Regions from separate parts of the Lentzea sp. JNUCC 0626 genome, predicted to be linked through region 3. Evidence: riboswitches for the same ligand, from Rfam matches in the RefSeq annotation. Region 3 holds a riboswitch; each other region holds the start of a gene.
What was found. A riboswitch is a leader RNA that binds a small molecule or an ion and turns the genes downstream of it on or off. The one in region 3 is predicted to bind cobalamin.
Positions count from the first base shown of each region.

Region 1 (5,522 bases), 640 kb from region 3:
GCGCGGGAACCGCGGCGTGCGAGGAAAACGCACGCCGCGGGGAAAGCTGCCCACTCGTCACGCGCGAGACCTCAACTGCCCGGTGGCCTCCACCAGGTTCGTCAAGGTCGCCCGGACCTCCGGGTAACCACGCGTCTTGAGACCGCAGTCGGGGTTGACCCACAGCCGTTCAGCCGGGAACGCCGCGGTCGCGACGCTCAGGTGCCCGACGATCTCCTCGACGGACGGCACGCGCGGAGAGTGGATGTCCCACACGCCAGGACCTGCCTCGTTCGGGTAACCGGCCTGTGCGAGCCCGTCGACGATGGCCATGTTCGACCGCGCCGCCTCCAGGCTGATCACGTCGGCGTCCATGTCCACAATGGCCTGGAGGACATCACCGAACTCCGCGTAGCACATGTGCGTGTGGACCTGCGTGTCGTCCCGCACGCCCGCCGTCGCCAGTTGGAACGAGGCGACGGCCCACTCCAGGTACGCGGCCCGGTCGGCCGTGCGCAGCGGCAGGGTCTCGCGCAGCGCCGGCTCGTCGACCTGGATCACCGAGATCCCGGCCGCCTCCAGGTCCACGACCTCGTCGCGCAACGCGAGCGCGACCTGCCGTGCGGTGTCGCCCTCCGGCTGGTCGTCGCGCACGAACGACCACGCGAGCATTGTCACCGGACCGGTGAGCATGCCCTTGACCGGACGTTCCGTCTGGCTCTGCGCGTAGGTAGACCACTCGACGGTCATCGGCGCGGGCCGGGAAACGTCGCCGACGATCAGCGGCGGCCGGACGTAGCGCGTGCCGTAGGACTGCACCCAGCCGTGCTGCGTGGCCAGGAACCCCGTGAGCTGCTCGCCGAAGTACTGCACCATGTCGTTGCGCTCGGGCTCGCCGTGCACCAGCACGTCCAGCCCGATCTTCTCCTGCTCGGCGATCACCGACCGGATCTCGGCGCGCATCGCCTCCTGGTACGCGGCCTGGTCGATCTTCCCGGACCGGACCTCGGCACGGGCCTTGCGCAGCTCCTGCGTCTGCGGGAACGAGCCGATGGTCGTGGTCGGCAGCTGGGGCAGGTTCAACCGCTCGTGCTGAGCCTTCGCCCGCGTGCCGTACGCGCTGGTGCGCCGCAGGTCCGCGGCCGTGACCGCGGCGACCCGCTCACGCACCGCGGGCACCTTCACGATCGGCGACGCCGCCCGCGACGCCAACCGGCTCTGGTTGACGTGCAGGACGTTGCTGATCGCGGCGTGGCCCTCGGTCAGCCCGCGTCGCAGCGTGACGATCTCCTCGAGCTTCTGCCGCGCGAACGACAACCAGCCCGCGATCTCGGTGTCGAGATCGCTCTCCAGCGTCACGTCGTACGGCACGTGCAACAACGAACACGACGCCGCCACGTCCACCGACCCCGCCAGCCCGAGCAGGGTGCCGAGGGTGCTCAACGCGGCGGTGAGATCCGCGGCCCAGATGTTGCGCCCGTTGACCACACCGGCGACAAGCCGCTTGTCCCCCAGCCCACCCACGGACGCGAGCGCGTCGAGGTTGGCCGCGGCATCACCGGTGAAGTCCAGCGCCAGCCCCTCGACAGGAGCCTTCGCCAGCACCGGCAACGCGTCCCCGAGCCGGTCGAAGTACGTCGCGACCAGGATCTTCGGGCGCGCAGGTGCGGCGGCCAGCCGCGCGTAGGTCTCCGCGACCTTGGCCAGCACGTCGGCCGGCTGGTCGGTCACGAGCGCGGGCTCGTCGATCTGCACCCACTCCGCGCCTGCCTCGTGCAGCTTGCCCAGCAGCTCCGCGTACAGCGGCACGAGCTGGTCCAGCAGGTCCAGTGGCCGGAAGCCTTCGGTGCCCGTCGGGTCCTTGGCCAGCAACAGGAACGTGACCGGCCCGACCAGCACCGGCCGCGTCGTCACACCCTCGGCGAACGCTTCGGCGAACTCGGCGAGCGGCTTGCTCGCGTCGAGGGTGAAGGTGGTGTCTGGGCCGAGTTCGGGCACGAGGTAGTGGTAGTTGGTGTCGAACCACTTCGTCATCTCCAGCGGCGGCGCCTCCGCGGTACCGCGAGCCATCGCGAAGTAGCGGTCCAGCTGACCTGCCGGAGTCGTGGCGTCGGGAACCGCGGCCAGGTGCCGCTCCGGAACCGCACCGAACAGCACGGCCGTGTCCAGCACGTGGTCGTAGAACGAGAAGTAGTTGCTCGGAACCTCGTCGATCCCGGCGTCACGCAGCTCCGCCAGGTTCTGCAACCGCAGCTCACGCGCGGTACGCAGCAGGGCATCGGCATCGCTGCGACCAGCCCAGTAGGACTCGATCGCCTTCTTCAACTGCCGCTGCGCACCCTGGCGCGGATAGCCGTGGACGGTGGCACGGCTGGACGGAACGGTCTGGGTCACGGGGCTCTCCTTCGCGAGTCCACGTGGACCTGCGGAAAGGAGCGCGCGACAAACCACGGCCGTTGACCGGGCCGTGCTTCGCCACCGACCCACCCGCGAGGTCTCGGCCTGCACCCACGGTCGTGGATGCACAGCGGGCAGGTCTTCGGACTCATGGGCGTTCCGGCTCGCGCCGGGTTCCTACTGGCCGTCGCTTCCCAAGCCTCCCGGCTCAGTGCTCGCCTCTCGAAGAGGCAGACGGCGGTCGTTCCCACTCACCGCTGCGGGGCAGTCCCGGATTCACACCGGATTCCCTCTTGCCTCGACCACCACCACGAACTCGCGACGGCCGAACCAGCTGCACACTCACTGTAGCGGTACAGGACCGCTCGATTTCTAGGTCTTGTCCCAGCCCATGGGAACCAGTTGTTCACAACCCGAGCAAGAGCGGCTCAGCCGGAACTTCTTCGGTGAGCAAGGTCGCGACCGGCGAGGCGAGGTCGCGCGGGGAGAACAAGTCAGCACCTCGATAGCCGGCTATCTCAGCCAACGTCTACCACCTGCAGTCCGTGGCGTACCTGGGCGACAGCACCTCCTGACGCCAGACACGCGGCGGATCATCGTCGACGACGAGGCCGACTTCCTCGCGCAACTCCCGCCGTAGCGCCTGCACAGGGGTCTCGCCGGACTGCAAGCCCCCACCTGGCACTCGGTCAGCTGGTCCCTCAAGACCGCGAACCCAATGACCGCGCCACCTACGTGGGCAAAAGTCTGCGCCTGAACTGCGGCTGCAAGATCCACGACCTGCGTGCCTTCGCCGCACAGATGCGACGCCAACGCGGTTGGGACATCGCTACCAGCACCGGCTGGGGAGGCAGCTCCACTGACACCGAAACCACTTACAGTCTCCGCGTTCGCCGCAAGAGCCTCGACACGCCAACAAAACCAGACACGAGGAAAGTCCAGCGAGTGCTCGACCACCTGAACCGCATGCTGTTGATCGGTGGCGAGTGGTCACCACGCACGTTCGACAGCATCCGCCCGCAAGCCCGTCCTCGGCCCAGCCAGGGAGACTCAGGAAACTGGTACAGGCGACCTAACGCCGCCGCGGGCGGCAAGTTAGGTACCTAACTTGCCGCCCGCCAGAGGAAAAACCTGCCCGCGTTGTGGCCGAAGGCGCACGGACCAGAGCGGCACCACCTGGAGGCGTCGACCTCCGCACCAGGCACCGGCGTGCAGCTGTGGCCGCCAGGGTCAGCCTTCGCAGGTCACGCAGCCCTCTTCCATGCGGCAGGTCAGGCCCACTTCCATGTCGTCGTCGTCCCAGTCGATCGCGAAGTCCGCGTCGGCGGAGCCCTCCGTCGCCACCGGACCCGCCGCCTCGATCACGGCACTCTGCTCACTCATTCTCATCTCCTCTGTTTGCTTGCCTGCACGCCCGCCCGGGAACGCATGTAGTAAAGACTCTTGATGTACGGGTCCAGCAGCGCCTTCTTGTGAATGCGGCTGATTTCCTGAGGGGTCGCGTCCGCGTTGAAGAACAGGTTCAGCGACTGCGACTGGTCGATGAACCGCTGCCGGTCGGCGGCCTGCGTGAGAATGACTTCCTGGTCGATCTCGTAGGCAGTCTTGAAGACCGACTTCTCCTCGTCCTTCAGCCAGTCCACGTGCTGCACCGAGCCGTCGTTGTCGACGATGTCGTCGATCGTCTCGCTGGTGTAGACGTCCCGTTCCTTCATCAACGAGACCAGGTTCGGGTTGGCCCGGGCCATCTCACCCGCCGAGGTGGTCTGGTTCCAGACGTTCGCCACGAACGGTTCGATGCCCTGGCTGGTGCCGCCGACGATCAACGCGGTGCTCATCGTCGGGGCGACCGCCATCAGGTGGCTGTTGCGCCGCCCGACGCACCACTCGGGAACTCCGGCGACCTCACCCATCCACACCGAGGCCCGGTTCGCCTGCTCGGCGATCGAAGCGAACACCGCCTTGTTGATCTCGCGGGCTTCCGGCGACTCGAACGCGATCATCCGCTGCTGGAGCATGTCGTGGTAGCCCATGACACCGAGGCCCAGGCTGCGGGCCTTCTCGGTGTAGCGGATCGCCCGCTCCAGGCCGCGGATCTCACGGGCCCGGCGCAGGAACGCCTCGGCGACCGCGTCGAGGAAGACCGTCGCGGTGAACGCGACGTCGGTGCCCTCCCACTCGCGGTACGTGGCCAGGTTCAGCGACGACAGCACGCAGGTGTACGAGTGGTCCTCGTCGGAGAACAGCGTGATCTCCGAGCACAGGTTGGACGCCTTGTTGGCCAGGCCGTTCGCCTTGTAGCTCTCGGTCTGGAGGTCGTTGACGGTGTCGACCTTCCAGATGTAGCCCTTGCCGAGGACCGCCCGGATCTTCAGAACCCGCTTGTACCGGGCGAGTGCGTCGGCGTCGCCGGAGACGAGCCGGTCGATGAAGTCCTGGGTGAAGATCCAGCCGACGTTCTTGTTCGCCGGCTCCCGGAAGATCAGGTCGGCCAGCTCGAAGAAGTCGTCGTGGTCGACCGGCAGGTACCCGGCCCACGACCCGCGCCGGGTCGAACCCTGACTGATCTGGTTGGTCATCTCCACGAAGTTCTGGAACACCGGCACGACCCCGTTGGCCTTGCCGTTGTCGGAGAACTTCGCGCCACGCGGACGAATGTCACCCAGGTAGGCGGACGTGCCGAAACCCTGCTGGGACAGCAGCGCCGCCTCTTTGAGGGTGTCGTAGAAACCCCACACCGAATCCTCGATGTAGGAGCCCTCACAGCTGACCGGCAACCCGCGGTCGGTACCGAGGTTCGCCAGGACCGGCGTGGACGGCGACAGCCAGCCCTTCCAGATCACCTCGAAGAACGCGTCGTACCAGCCCTCGCCGCCGGTGCGCGGATACAACTCGTCGGCGATGTCGGCGGCGGTACGGGCGATCTTCTCGTACCGCGACTTCACCGTCCCGTCCATCTCGATGTACTTCTTGACGAACATCGAATATCCGGCTGTCGTCATGAAGGGTGGGATCTCCCCGGCTGCTTGCAGCGCCTTGCGTTCGGCGCTCAGCGACTCCCAGATACTCACTGCGGCTTCTCTCTGCTCAGAAAGCATCGTCGTCGAAGGTGAAGTCCATCTCGCCGACGTTGCGGTTGTACTCGT
Region 1 covers NZ_CP171635.1:1,748,995-1,754,516, reverse strand. Annotated here, with positions in the region: gene metE (5-methyltetrahydropteroyltriglutamate--homocysteine S-methyltransferase) at 58-2,373, opposite strand; cobalamin riboswitch at 2,493-2,726, opposite strand; gene JNUCC0626_RS07860 (NUDIX domain-containing protein) at 2,906-3,175, opposite strand; gene JNUCC0626_RS07855 (hypothetical protein) at 3,607-3,759, opposite strand; gene JNUCC0626_RS07850 (ribonucleotide reductase N-terminal alpha domain-containing protein) at 3,762-5,447, opposite strand; gene JNUCC0626_RS07845 (ribonucleotide-diphosphate reductase subunit beta) at 5,464-5,522, opposite strand, start outside.
Region 1: another riboswitch for cobalamin. It lies ahead of metE (5-methyltetrahydropteroyltriglutamate--homocysteine S-methyltransferase); the one in region 3 lies ahead of JNUCC0626_RS05060 (acyl-CoA thioesterase).

Region 2 (5,522 bases), 3.0 Mb from region 3:
CCTGGCACGACCCGCTGATCCTCGGCCTGCCCCGAGGCGGCGTCCCGGTCGCCAAGGAGATCGCGACCCACCTGAACGCCGAGCTGGATGTCGTAGTCGCGAGAAAGATCGGCGCCCCGGGCCACCCCGAGTACGGCGTGGGCGCCGTCACCGCCGACAGCGAACCGATCTACGACCCGAGAGTCCTCAGAGCGCTGAACCTCACCGAGGAACAACTGGGCCACCAGGCCGACGCCGAACGGGCCGAAGCGCAGCGCCGCACCACCCTCTACCGAGGCGACCGGCCGCTGACCATCAAGAACCGCGACGTCATCCTGGTCGACGACGGCCTGGCCACCGGCGTCACCGCCAGAGCGGCGCTCCACCACATCGCACGAAACACCCCGAAGAGCGTCACCCTCGCCGTGCCGGTGGCCGCGAGAGACGCGCTGCGGACGTTCCGGACGCCGGTCGTCGCGATCCTCACGCCGAAGCACTTCCAGGCCGTGAGCCGCTGGTACGACAGCTTCGATCAGACCACGGACGACGAGGTGCTCAGCGCGCTCTCGTAGTGCGACACGACCGGGAACGGCGAGTAGAAGCGGTGCAGCAACGAAGACCACCGCTCATAGGTCGGCCCCTGCCGGAACCCCACCGTGTGATCCTCAAGAGAGTCCCACCGCACGAGCAGCAGGTACCGCGACGGCGTCTCCAGGCAGCGCAGCAGTTCGAGGCCGCGGAAGCCCGGCGAGGCGGAGATCAGCTCCCGCGCCTCGCCGAACGCCCACTCGAAGTCCTGCTCGGAACCCGGCAGGACGTCGAGCAGGGCGTGCTCCGTGATCACAGGCGGCAGAACCTGATGTCCGAGGCCAGCACGGCCTTGGCACCGATGGCCGCGAGCGCGTCCATCACGTTGTTCGCTTCCTTGCGCGACACCATCGCCCGCACGGCCGCCCAGTCCGGGTTGGCCAGCGGCGCGACCGTCGGCGACTCGAGGCCCGGCGTCAGCGCGATGGCGTCGTCCAGGATCGAGCGCGGGCAGTCGTAGTCGAGCATCAGGTACTGCTGCGCGAACACGACGCCCTGCAGACGGGCGGTGAGCTGCTTCTTGGCGGCCGTGAGCTCCGAGCCGTTGCGGTGCACGAGGACCGCCTCCGACTCGCAGATCGGGTCGCCGAACGGCACCAGGTCGTGCTGCTTGAGCGTCCGGCCCGAGCCGACCACGTCGGCGATCAGGTCGGCGACGCCGAGCTGGATCGAGATCTCCACCGCGCCGTCGAGGCGGATCACCTTGGCGGTGATGCCGCGGGCCTTGAGATCGCGGCCCACGAGCTTCGGGTACGCCGTGGCGAGGCGCTTGCCCTCGAGGTCCTCGACCTTCCAGTCGGTGCCGCGAGGCCCCGCGTACCGGAAGGTCGACGAGCCGAAGCCCAGCGCCAGCAACTCCTCGACGGAGGAGCCGTTGTCGTCGGCGCCCGAGTCGGCGGCCAGGTCGCGGCCGGTGATGCCGAGATCGAGGTCACCGGACGCCACGTAGATCGCGATGTCCTTGGGACGCAGGAAGAAGAACTCGACGTCGTTGTTGTTGTCGAGGACGGTCAGGTCACGCGGCTCGTGCCGCTGCCGGTAGCCGGCCTCGGTGAGCATGGCGGAGGCGCGTTCGGCGAGCGCGCCCTTGTTCGGGACTGCTACGCGCAGCATGTGGAAGTCTTTTCAGTCAGAGGTACTTGTACACGTCTTCGAGGGTGAGCCCACGGCCCAGCATGAGCACCTGGAGGCGGTAGAGCAGCTGCGAGATCTCTTCGGAGAGCTTCTCGTCGGACTCGTACTCGGCGGCGATCCAGACCTCGCCCGCCTCCTCCAGGACCTTCTTGCCCTGCGCATGGACCCCGGCCTCGAGCGCGGCGACGGTGCCGGATCCCTCCGGCTTGGTGGCGGCTCGTTCGGTCAGTTCAGCGAACAGGGAATCGAAGGTCTTCACGGCATGACATCCTCCCATCCCCCGACCCCCCGTCCACACCGCGGTCGCATCTGTCCCAGGCGTTGGACGTGATCTGTCCTGCATGGACACCCGGTAGCGTGAACTTCCGTGTCTGAGTTCGCCGAGGTTCTCGAAGCGCTGCGCCGGGTGCGCGGGATCAACCCGTTCTTCGCCCTCGACGTGGGCCGTCCGGACGAGTCGTGGCTGCCCGGAACGGCGTTGCTCGAAGGCCCGGCCCTCAAGACCACCATCGACGCCATCGCGGTCCGCTACAAAGCCGACGAACCGCGCGTCGCCGCCAGCCTGTTCTTCCTCAGTTACACGGCCCGGTTGCTCAGCCCGCTCACGGCCGCGCACCTCCCGATCGATGTCCGGCCGGAGAACCTGTGGTGGCAGCACCACCCCACCAACGGCCTGAGCGTGCGCATCGACCAGCCCCGGCTCGGACCGCCCGCCGCCGAGGCGCTCGCACCCGTGGTCGCGGCGATCCAGGCCGTCACGCCGGTGGCGAGCGGGTTGCTGTGGGGCAACGCGATGTCGAACGTCGCGGGCGCGCTCAAAATGGTCGTTCGCGCACACATGCTCACGGCGGAGGAAGCGGAAGAACGCGGCGAACAGCTCATGAGCGCGGCCCCGTTCGAACAGGCGGGAGAATTCCTGACTTTTCCCGGCGAGGTCACGTTCCGGCGTCGGTCGTGTTGTCTGTACTACCGCGTTGCCGCAGGTGGGAAGTGTGGTGACTGTCCACTCGTGAAGTGAGGAACGCAACAACTCTTATGGCCGGTTGTGCTTGAACGCCGGCTCAACTTACGGTGCACGCGCCGCAGTGACGGGAAGCCGGTGTGAATCCGGCGCGGTCCTCGCCACTGTGACCGGGAAGCGATCCCCGCCGAGCACGTCACTGGTCCCCGCCGGGGCTGGGAAGACGCGGGGGCAGCGTTGATCCGGGAGTCAGGAGACCGGCTGCGGCGCCGCTAGGAGAGTTGACTTCCACGAGGTATGGAGGAGCCCGTCATGACGAGCCCCGCAGCAAATCTGTCCGCCGTCCAGGTGCCGAAGTGGGCGTTCGCCGTCGCACTGCTCGGCCTGATCGTCACGTACCTCGTCCTGCAGGAGAACGGTCTCGCGCTCGGCGCGGGCTCGGAGCTGCTGCACGAGTTCTTCCACGACGGCCGCCACGCCCTCGGCGTCCCCTGCCACTAGCTCCCCGAATCCCCAGGCAGGGAAGTCATGACGACGTACAAGTCCCTTGCGCTGCGCGGAATCGCGGCCGGCGGCATCGCCGGTCTCGCGTCCGCGCTCGTGCAGTTGCTGGTGACCGAGATCCCGATCCGGGCCGCGCTCGCGGTCGAGGAGGCTCGCGCACCCGCCGGTGAAGAGGCCGGCCACTCCCACGGCGGCGAGGAGGAGCTCGTCAGCCGCGGCGCCCAGGTCGTGGGCGGCATGCTCGGCGTGGTGATCGTCGGCATCGCGGTGGGCCTGGTGTTCGCCACGGCCTACGCGCTGTCGAAGCGCTGGTTCACCGATCGCACGCCGTTCAGCCGCAGCTTCGCGTTCGGTGCCGCGGTCTTCGGTGCAGTGGCGCTGCTGCCGTGGATCAAGTACCCGGCCAACCCGCCCGCCGTGGGCGACCCGGAGACGGTGAACTACCGCACCGCGCTCTACCTCGGCGTGGTGGTGGCCGGTCTGCTGATCGTGTGGGGTGCCAGCTGGCTCGCCGCGCAGTTGCACGCGCAGTCGCAGCCGGTGCGGACGACGGCCGTGCTGCTCGCGGTCGCCGCGGCCACCGCCGTGGTGCTGCTCGCGTTCCCGGCCCCGCCGGACACGATTCCCGCGGACATGCCGGTGAACGTCCTGTGGCAGTTCCGCCTCAGCTCGCTCGCCCAGCTGGCCACGCTCTACGTCGGCATCGGCGTGGTGTTCGGCCTGCTGATCGACCCGGCCGCGCGCAGGGCCAAGGCCTCCGAGAAGGCCGCTGTCGCCTGATGGTGTGGGGTGGCCGCACGTGCGGCCACCTCGCCCAGGCGTCATTGGTACGTTCGGCGCATGCCTGACAGCGCCGAGTTGCTGGAACAGATGCGTCAGAAGCTCGACTTCTTCGAGCAGGCGAACCGCGCCGCTGACGCCCGCGCCGCCGGTTACGACGCGATGGGCACAGAACTCAGAGACGTCGAGGCGAGCGCCCAGTCACCCGACCACGCCGTCACGGTCGTCGCCGGTTTGTCCGGTTCCATCAAGGACATCCGGTTCACCGACGAGGCGAAGCGGCTGAGCCCGGGCCAGCTCTCCCAGACCGTAATGGCGACCGTGCGGCAGGCCATCGCGGCCGCCGCGCGGCAGCAGGCCCAGATCGTGCAGGGCCACACCGGCCTGCCGATCGCGGACCGGGTCCTGAAGACGCAGCAGGAGGTCTTCGGGCACCCGGCCTCTCCCCCCGTCGTCGCCGCCGCCCCGGACCGATGACGAGGACACCGGCAGCATCTTCCGCAAGGACGAGCGCTGGTGACCGGCATCGAGGTGCACCCGGCCGCGCTGGCCCAGTGCGGCCGGTCGGTCGGCACGCTGGGCGACACGTCCGCGAAGCTCGACGCCGCCGCCAGGTCCGCGTCCGTGCCCGCGATCAGCTGGGGCGCGCTGGGCCACCTGCTCGGCATGTACGAGCAGTACGACGCGTTGCTGGGCGACCTGCACGGCCACTTCGGCAAGATGACCGAGGGCTTCGGCAGGATCGACTCCACGCTCGCCGCGACCGCGCAGACCTACGCGGGCCACGAGCAGTCCACTGTGGACGCCCTTGTCAAGAGCTACTCGGGCCAGTTCTCCGGCAGCACCGTCGGCAAGCAGGCCGCGAAGTCCGTTCCGTTCGGCGGCAGCAGCTACTCGCTCATGAAGGACAGCGCGAAGCTCGGCGAGTCCATCAAGTCCGGCGACGGCATGGCGATCGCCAAGGACGTCGTCAGCGTCATCTCCGACATGAACGGGTTCGTGCAGGAGGGCATGAAGTTCGCGGGCGCGATCTCCGACCCGTTGAACTTCCTGATCTCCAAAGGACTCGGCTGGCTGCTCGACGTCGTGGCGCCGCTCAAGCAGGCCGTCGACCTGGTCTCCGGCGACCCGGCGGCGACCAGCAAGGCCGCGGGCGCGTTCAACGACATCGCGAAGCAGACCGAGGAACTCGCGCGCACGTTCGACGAACAGCTCCAGGAAGGCTTGCGGAGCTGGAAGTCCGCCGCAGGCGACCGGGCGGCGGAGAAGCTCGGCAGCTTCCACCACGGCATCGAGTCGACGGCCGGCACCGCCGGGCACATCGCGTCGCTGTTGCAGGGCAGCTCGATGTTCATGCAGATCGCCGAAGACGTCCTGAAGGGGATCTTGAGCGACCTGATCGAGTGGCTCGTCGTCACCTGGATCGCCGCTCAGCTCGCGGCGATCCCGACGTGCGGTGCGTCCGAGGTGGCCGCCGGTGCCGCGACGGGCGTCGAGTCGGCGATCTCGGTGGGCAAGGCGACCGGCGAGGTCGGCAAGGTCCGCTCGATCATCCAGAAGATCATGGACGTGCTGC
Region 2 covers NZ_CP171635.1:4,097,322-4,102,843, forward strand. Annotated here, with positions in the region: gene JNUCC0626_RS17400 (phosphoribosyltransferase) at 1-551, shown strand, start outside; gene JNUCC0626_RS17405 (antibiotic biosynthesis monooxygenase family protein) at 512-823, opposite strand; gene hisG (ATP phosphoribosyltransferase) at 820-1,680, opposite strand; gene JNUCC0626_RS17415 (phosphoribosyl-ATP diphosphatase) at 1,697-1,960, opposite strand; gene JNUCC0626_RS17420 ((2Fe-2S)-binding protein) at 2,069-2,719, shown strand; cobalamin riboswitch at 2,768-2,942, shown strand; gene JNUCC0626_RS17425 (CbtB domain-containing protein) at 2,975-3,163, shown strand; gene JNUCC0626_RS17430 (CbtA family protein) at 3,191-3,946, shown strand; gene JNUCC0626_RS17435 (YbaB/EbfC family nucleoid-associated protein) at 4,007-4,423, shown strand; gene JNUCC0626_RS17440 (hypothetical protein) at 4,463-5,522, shown strand, end outside.
Region 2: another riboswitch for cobalamin. It lies ahead of JNUCC0626_RS17425 (CbtB domain-containing protein); the one in region 3 lies ahead of JNUCC0626_RS05060 (acyl-CoA thioesterase).

Region 3 (5,522 bases):
CTGGGACTTCGCGCCGTGCCTGTGCGTCGCGCGCAACGACCGGTGGGGCCGCACCTACGAGTCGTTCGGTGAGACGCCGCAGGACGCCACCGCGATGACGACGATGATCACCGGCCTGCAGGGCTCGAAGCTGTCCGACCCCGGTTCGGTGCTCGCGACCGCCAAGCACTACATCGGTGACGGCGGCACGACCAACGGCACCGACCAGGGCAACACGCAGGTCAGCGAGGCCGAACTGCGGGCAACGCACCTGCCGCCGTTCCGCGACGCCATCGCCAAGGGCGTCGGCTCGGTCATGATCACCTACAGCAGCTGGAACGGCACGAAGCTGCACGGCCACAAGTACCTGATCACCGACGTGCTGAAGAACGAGCTCGGCTTCAGCGGCCTCGTCGTGTCGGACTGGAACGCCATCGACCAGATCGACGGCCAGCCCGGCTTCACCGCGGCCGAGGTGCGCGACTCGATCAACGCCGGCCTCGACATGATCATGGTGCCGACCGAGTGGCGTCAGTTCATCACCTACCTCAAGCAGGAGGTGCAGGCGGGTCGCGTGCCGATGTCGCGCATCGACGACGCCAACCGCCGCATCCTCACCAAGAAGTTCGAGCTCGGCCTGTTCGAGAAGCCGCTGACCGACCGCTCCTACACGCCGACCGTCGGCAACGCCGCGCACCGCGCCCTGGCCCGCGAGGCCGTGCGCAAGTCGCAGGTGCTGCTGAAGAACCAGAACGGCGTGCTGCCGCTGTCCAAGACGGCGTCGAAGATCTTCGTGGCGGGCAAGAGCGCGGACAACATCGGCTACCAGAGCGGTGGCTGGACGATCTCGTGGCAGGGCGGCAGCGGCCCGGTGACGCCGGGAACCACTGTCCTGCAAGGCATCCGCAGCGCCCTGTCGACGTCCACGACGGTGACGTACAACCGCAACGGCACCGGCATCGACGGCACGTACAACGCCGCGATCGCCGTCATCGGTGAGACCCCGTACACCGAGGGCGCGGGCGACCGGCCTGGCAGCCTCGGCCTCGACGCCGAGGACATCGCGACGCTGAACACGTTGCGCGCCACCGGTGTCCCGGTCGTCGTGGTGCTCGTGTCCGGCCGCCCGCTGGACATCGCGGCGCAGCTGCCGCAGTGGACCGCGCTGGTGGCGGCCTGGCTGCCCGGCACCGAGGGCAACGGCGTCGCGGACGTGCTCTTCGGCGACTACAAGCCGACCGGCACGCTGCCGTTCACGTGGATGCAGAGCGCCTCGCAGCAGCCGATCAACGTCGGCGACGGCAAGGCACCGCTGTTCCCGTACGGCTTCGGCACGCAGTTCCCGGCGACGCAGAACGCCTACAACATCATCGGCGCCTCGTACTACGACGAGCAGCGCGGCACGCAGGTCGAGCGGTGCACCGACTCGGGTTGCGGCCAGAACGTCGGCTACCTGACGCCGGGCGACTACGTGGCCTACGCGGACGTCGACTTCGGTGCCACGCCGCCGACCTCGGTGACCACGAGGCTCGCGTCGGGCTCCACGGCCAACGGCACGCTGCAGTACCGCCTCGACAGCCCGACCGGCCCGGTGGTCGCGACGGTGTCGGCGGCGAGCACGGGCGGCTGGCAGACGTGGACGACCCGCACGGCCGCCGCTTCGGGTGCGACCGGTGTGCACCGGCTCTACCTGGTGGCGACCGGTGGCACGGGCGGTGACCTGGCGAACGTGAACTGGTTCCAGTTCGTGCGCTAGTCGAGCTGCGGAAACGGGGGTCCCGGCCACGTGCCGGGGCCCCCGTTCGCGCGTGCGGGTTAGGCTGATCGGGCCGACGGTTCGCTCCCGGCGACGGGAGCGAGGAAAGAGGGAACCCGGTGTGAATCCGGGACTGCCCCGCAGCGGTGAGTGGGAACGAAAGCTGCCAGGAAGCACTGGGCGAAAGTCTGGGAAGCGGCGGCCGGTAGGAGCGAGCGGTGCGCCCACGAGTCCGAAGACCTGCCGCCGGCGTTCCATCCGCACGCTCGCGAGGAGAGAGCTTGTGATTCACCCAGTGCTGCCCGGAAAGTCACCCGCCGAGTCGCGGCTGACGCTGTCGCAGATCATGGACAACAACGACACCAACCTGATGGGCACGGTCCACGGCGGTGTGCTGATGAAGCTGGCCGACTCCCTGGCGGGGGTGGTGTCGGCCCGGCACTCCGAGGGCGCCGCGGTCACCGTGGCGATCGACGAGATGACGTTCCGGGTGCCCGTGCGCGTCGGTGACGTGCTGCACCTGCACGCGCAGATCAACTGGGCGGGCGCGACCTCGATGGAGATCGGGGTCAGGGCGCTCGCCGACCGCTGGGACAGCACCGTGCCCGCCGTGCACGTGGCGTCGGCCTACATCGTGCTGGTGGCGGTCGACGACGTCGGGGCGCCGAGGGGCGTGGCTCCGGTCGTGCCGGTGACGGACGAGGACCGCCGGCGCTTCGGCGAGGCCGAGATCCGCCGCGCCCACCGGCTCGCCCGGCGGGCGGCCATCGAGGACTCCCGCGCGCTCACGGCCTGATCCAGCACACGCGGCCGGGTGATCGCGCCCGGCCGCACCGCGCACCAGACCAGGAACGCGAGCGCCAGCCACACGTAGGTGTTGCCGACGAGATGCTGCCACCACGTCCACGCCAACTCCCTGTCCCCCGCCGACGGCAGCAGCCAGTGCGGTCCGACGGCGAACACCGCCGCCACCGCGATCCGCACCCGGCCGTGCAACAGCACCAGAGCCGGCGCGATCCACACCCAGTGATGCGACCACGAGACCGGTGAGATCAACAGCCCGGCGGCAGCGGTCGCCACCAGAGCCGTGAGGTCGTCACGCAACCGGGGCACCACGACGACGGTCAACGCCAGCACCGCCGCCACGGCGACGAACCACAGGAACTCCGGCGCGCCGATCCGGACCAGCAGCCCGCGCAACGACTGGTTCGCCGTGTAAGCGAGGCCGCCGACGCGGTCCGGGTCGAGCATCGCGTGCAGCCAGAACTGCTTCGCCTGGCCGGGGGCGAGCAGCGCGCACGCCCCGAACGTCGCGACCGCCGTCAACGCCGGCCGCCACCGACCCCGGCACAGGAAGAACAGCACGAAGATCGCCGGAGTCAGCTTGATCGCGGCGGCCAGGCCGACGAGCATCCCGCGCGGCCAGAACGTGCGCGGCAGCAGGCAGTCCAGCGCCACGAGGCCGAGCAGCACCAGGTTGATCTGCCCCAGGTCCAGGGTGATGCGCAGCGGTTCGAGCAGCAGGAACACCGCGATCAGGCCGAACCCCGCCCACACCCGCGCGGCCGCCGTGAACAGGCCGATGCCGAGCACCGAGAACAGCAGTGCCGCAGCAGCGAGCGAAAGCGGTGTCAGAGTGCCGAACAACATCGCCGCGAAGGGCGGGTAGGTGAACGGCAATCCCTTGTAGGCCTGGAAATCAGCGGTGTACAGGTCGGTGCCGGCGAGCCACGCCTCGCCGCCCGCGAGGTAGACGCGGAGATCGATCACGCCGGTGCCGAAGCTCCGCACGACGACCCAGACGAGCAGACCGGCAACCGTTGCGCCCCAGAGGTTTCTCACACCTCGACACGCTGCCGCGCGATCGGGTGCCTCAGGATCGGCCGGAGAGCACCAAGATCATGGCCGTTCAGGCAGGCCAACAGAGAGAACTGGCCAGGTGGCCATGGTCAGCCGGCCACCACGTGCGCGCGGAACGCCCACGCGACGATCTCGACCCGGTTGCGCGCACCGACCTTGGCCTGCACCGACGCCAGGTACGCCTTCACCGACGACACCGACACCTTCAGCACGGCCGCGATCTCGTTGTTGCTCAGGCCTTTCGCGACCTGCCGCACGACTTCCAACTCCCGTTCGACCAGCACCTGGGCGTCGGCGGAGGCGACCGGCGCCTGGGAGCGCCGCAACACCCGCAGCACCACCTGCGGCGACACCAGGACGTCCCCGCGCGCCGCCGACCTGACCGCCTCGGCCAGCAACACAGGGCTCGCGTCCTTGGTCAGAAAGCCGCACGCGCCGAGGTCCAGCGCCTTGTTCAGCACGTCGTCGCTGTCGAACGTCGTCACGACCACCACGCGGGTGTGCGGCGCGAGCTGCCGGGTGACCTCCAGGCCGTCCAGGCCGGGCATCCGCACGTCGACCAGGCACACGTCCGGCTCCAGCGCGCGGGCCTGCTGAACGGCGCTGATCCCGTCCGGCACGTCCGCGATCACGCTGATGTCCGGCTGGGCTTCGAGAATCAGCCGGAACCCGGCGCGCACCATGTCCTGGTCCTCGGCGATGAGCACGGAGATCACGCGCGCACCTCCAGCGGCAGCTCGGCGGTGACGAGCCAGCCGTCCCCCGTCGCACCCGCGAAGAACCGGCCGCCCAGTTCGCTCACCCGTTCCCGCATGCCCACGATCCCGAACCCGCCCGAGTGCACGGGTCGCGTCGTGCCGTTGTCCACAACGGACAGCAGCACCGCCTCGCCGGTCGACCGCACCTCCACCTCCACGACCGTGGCGTCGAAGGCGTGCTTGCGGACGTTGGTCAACGCCTCCTGCACGATGCGCAGCACCGACCGCCCGAGCTCCGGCCGCACCTCGGCCAGCTCGATGCTCGTCCGCACCGGCAGCCTCGACTTCTCCGCGAGCTGGTGCAGGTCCGCGGCGAGATCGGTGGTGGCGGTCGCGGTTCCGTTGTTCCGCAACGTTCTCACCATCGCACTCATCGCCCCCAACGCGTCCGTGCCGCCCTCCACGATGCCCGGCAGCATGGCACACGCCTTGTCCTTGTCCTGCTGCGCCACCACGAGCGCGGCCTGCGCCTGCACCAGCATCCCGGTCACGTGGTGCGCCACCACGTCGTGCAGTTCCCGGGCCATGTCAAGACGTTCGTCGCGCCGGGCCCGCTCCTCGGCCGCCGTCGCCAACGCCGCGCGCGACCGTTCCCGCATCCGCAACAACAGCCCGGCACCGGCCATGACGACGCTCAAGAACGTGATCAGCTGGACGGCGTCCGCCCGGCTCAGCGCCGGGTGCGGCCGGTAGAACGCGGCGTGGTTGACCACCGCGACGAGCACCACGACCAGCGGCACGGCCAGCAGCGGCCGCGTCCGCCAGGCGTTCGCGAACACGACGACCAGCACCAGCGCCGCCTCGATGACGATCACCAGCGGGTGGCTGGCCCACGATCTGCCGACGCCCATGCCGCGGGTGTTGCTCAGGTGGATCGCCCGGTCGAAGCCGATGATCCGCCCGGTGACCACGAAGATCTCGACGGCCAGCAGGACGGTGAACGCGGGCAGCAGGTTGCGACGAAGTTCCCCCACGCCGTCGATCGTAGGAGGAGAGAGCCCGCACGGCCTCGGCTGTCCAGCCGAGACGAGGTGGCCAAGTGGCCATACGCGCAGGTCAGACGGATCCGATCGCCTCACCCAAGATCGCCAAACCTTCCGCCAGCTCCTCCTCCGAAGCCGTCAAAGGAGGCGCGATCCGGAACACCCCGCCCATCCCGGGGATCTGCA
Region 3 covers NZ_CP171635.1:1,104,356-1,109,877, reverse strand. Annotated here, with positions in the region: partial or broken gene JNUCC0626_RS05070 (glycoside hydrolase family 3 protein) at 1-1,321, shown strand, start outside; gene JNUCC0626_RS05065 (carbohydrate-binding protein) at 1,346-1,735, shown strand; cobalamin riboswitch at 1,796-1,997, shown strand; gene JNUCC0626_RS05060 (acyl-CoA thioesterase) at 2,019-2,531, shown strand; partial or broken gene JNUCC0626_RS05055 (glycosyltransferase 87 family protein) at 2,792-3,505, opposite strand; gene JNUCC0626_RS05050 (response regulator) at 3,685-4,311, opposite strand; gene JNUCC0626_RS05045 (sensor histidine kinase) at 4,308-5,327, opposite strand; gene JNUCC0626_RS05040 (aspartate aminotransferase family protein) at 5,410-5,522, opposite strand, start outside.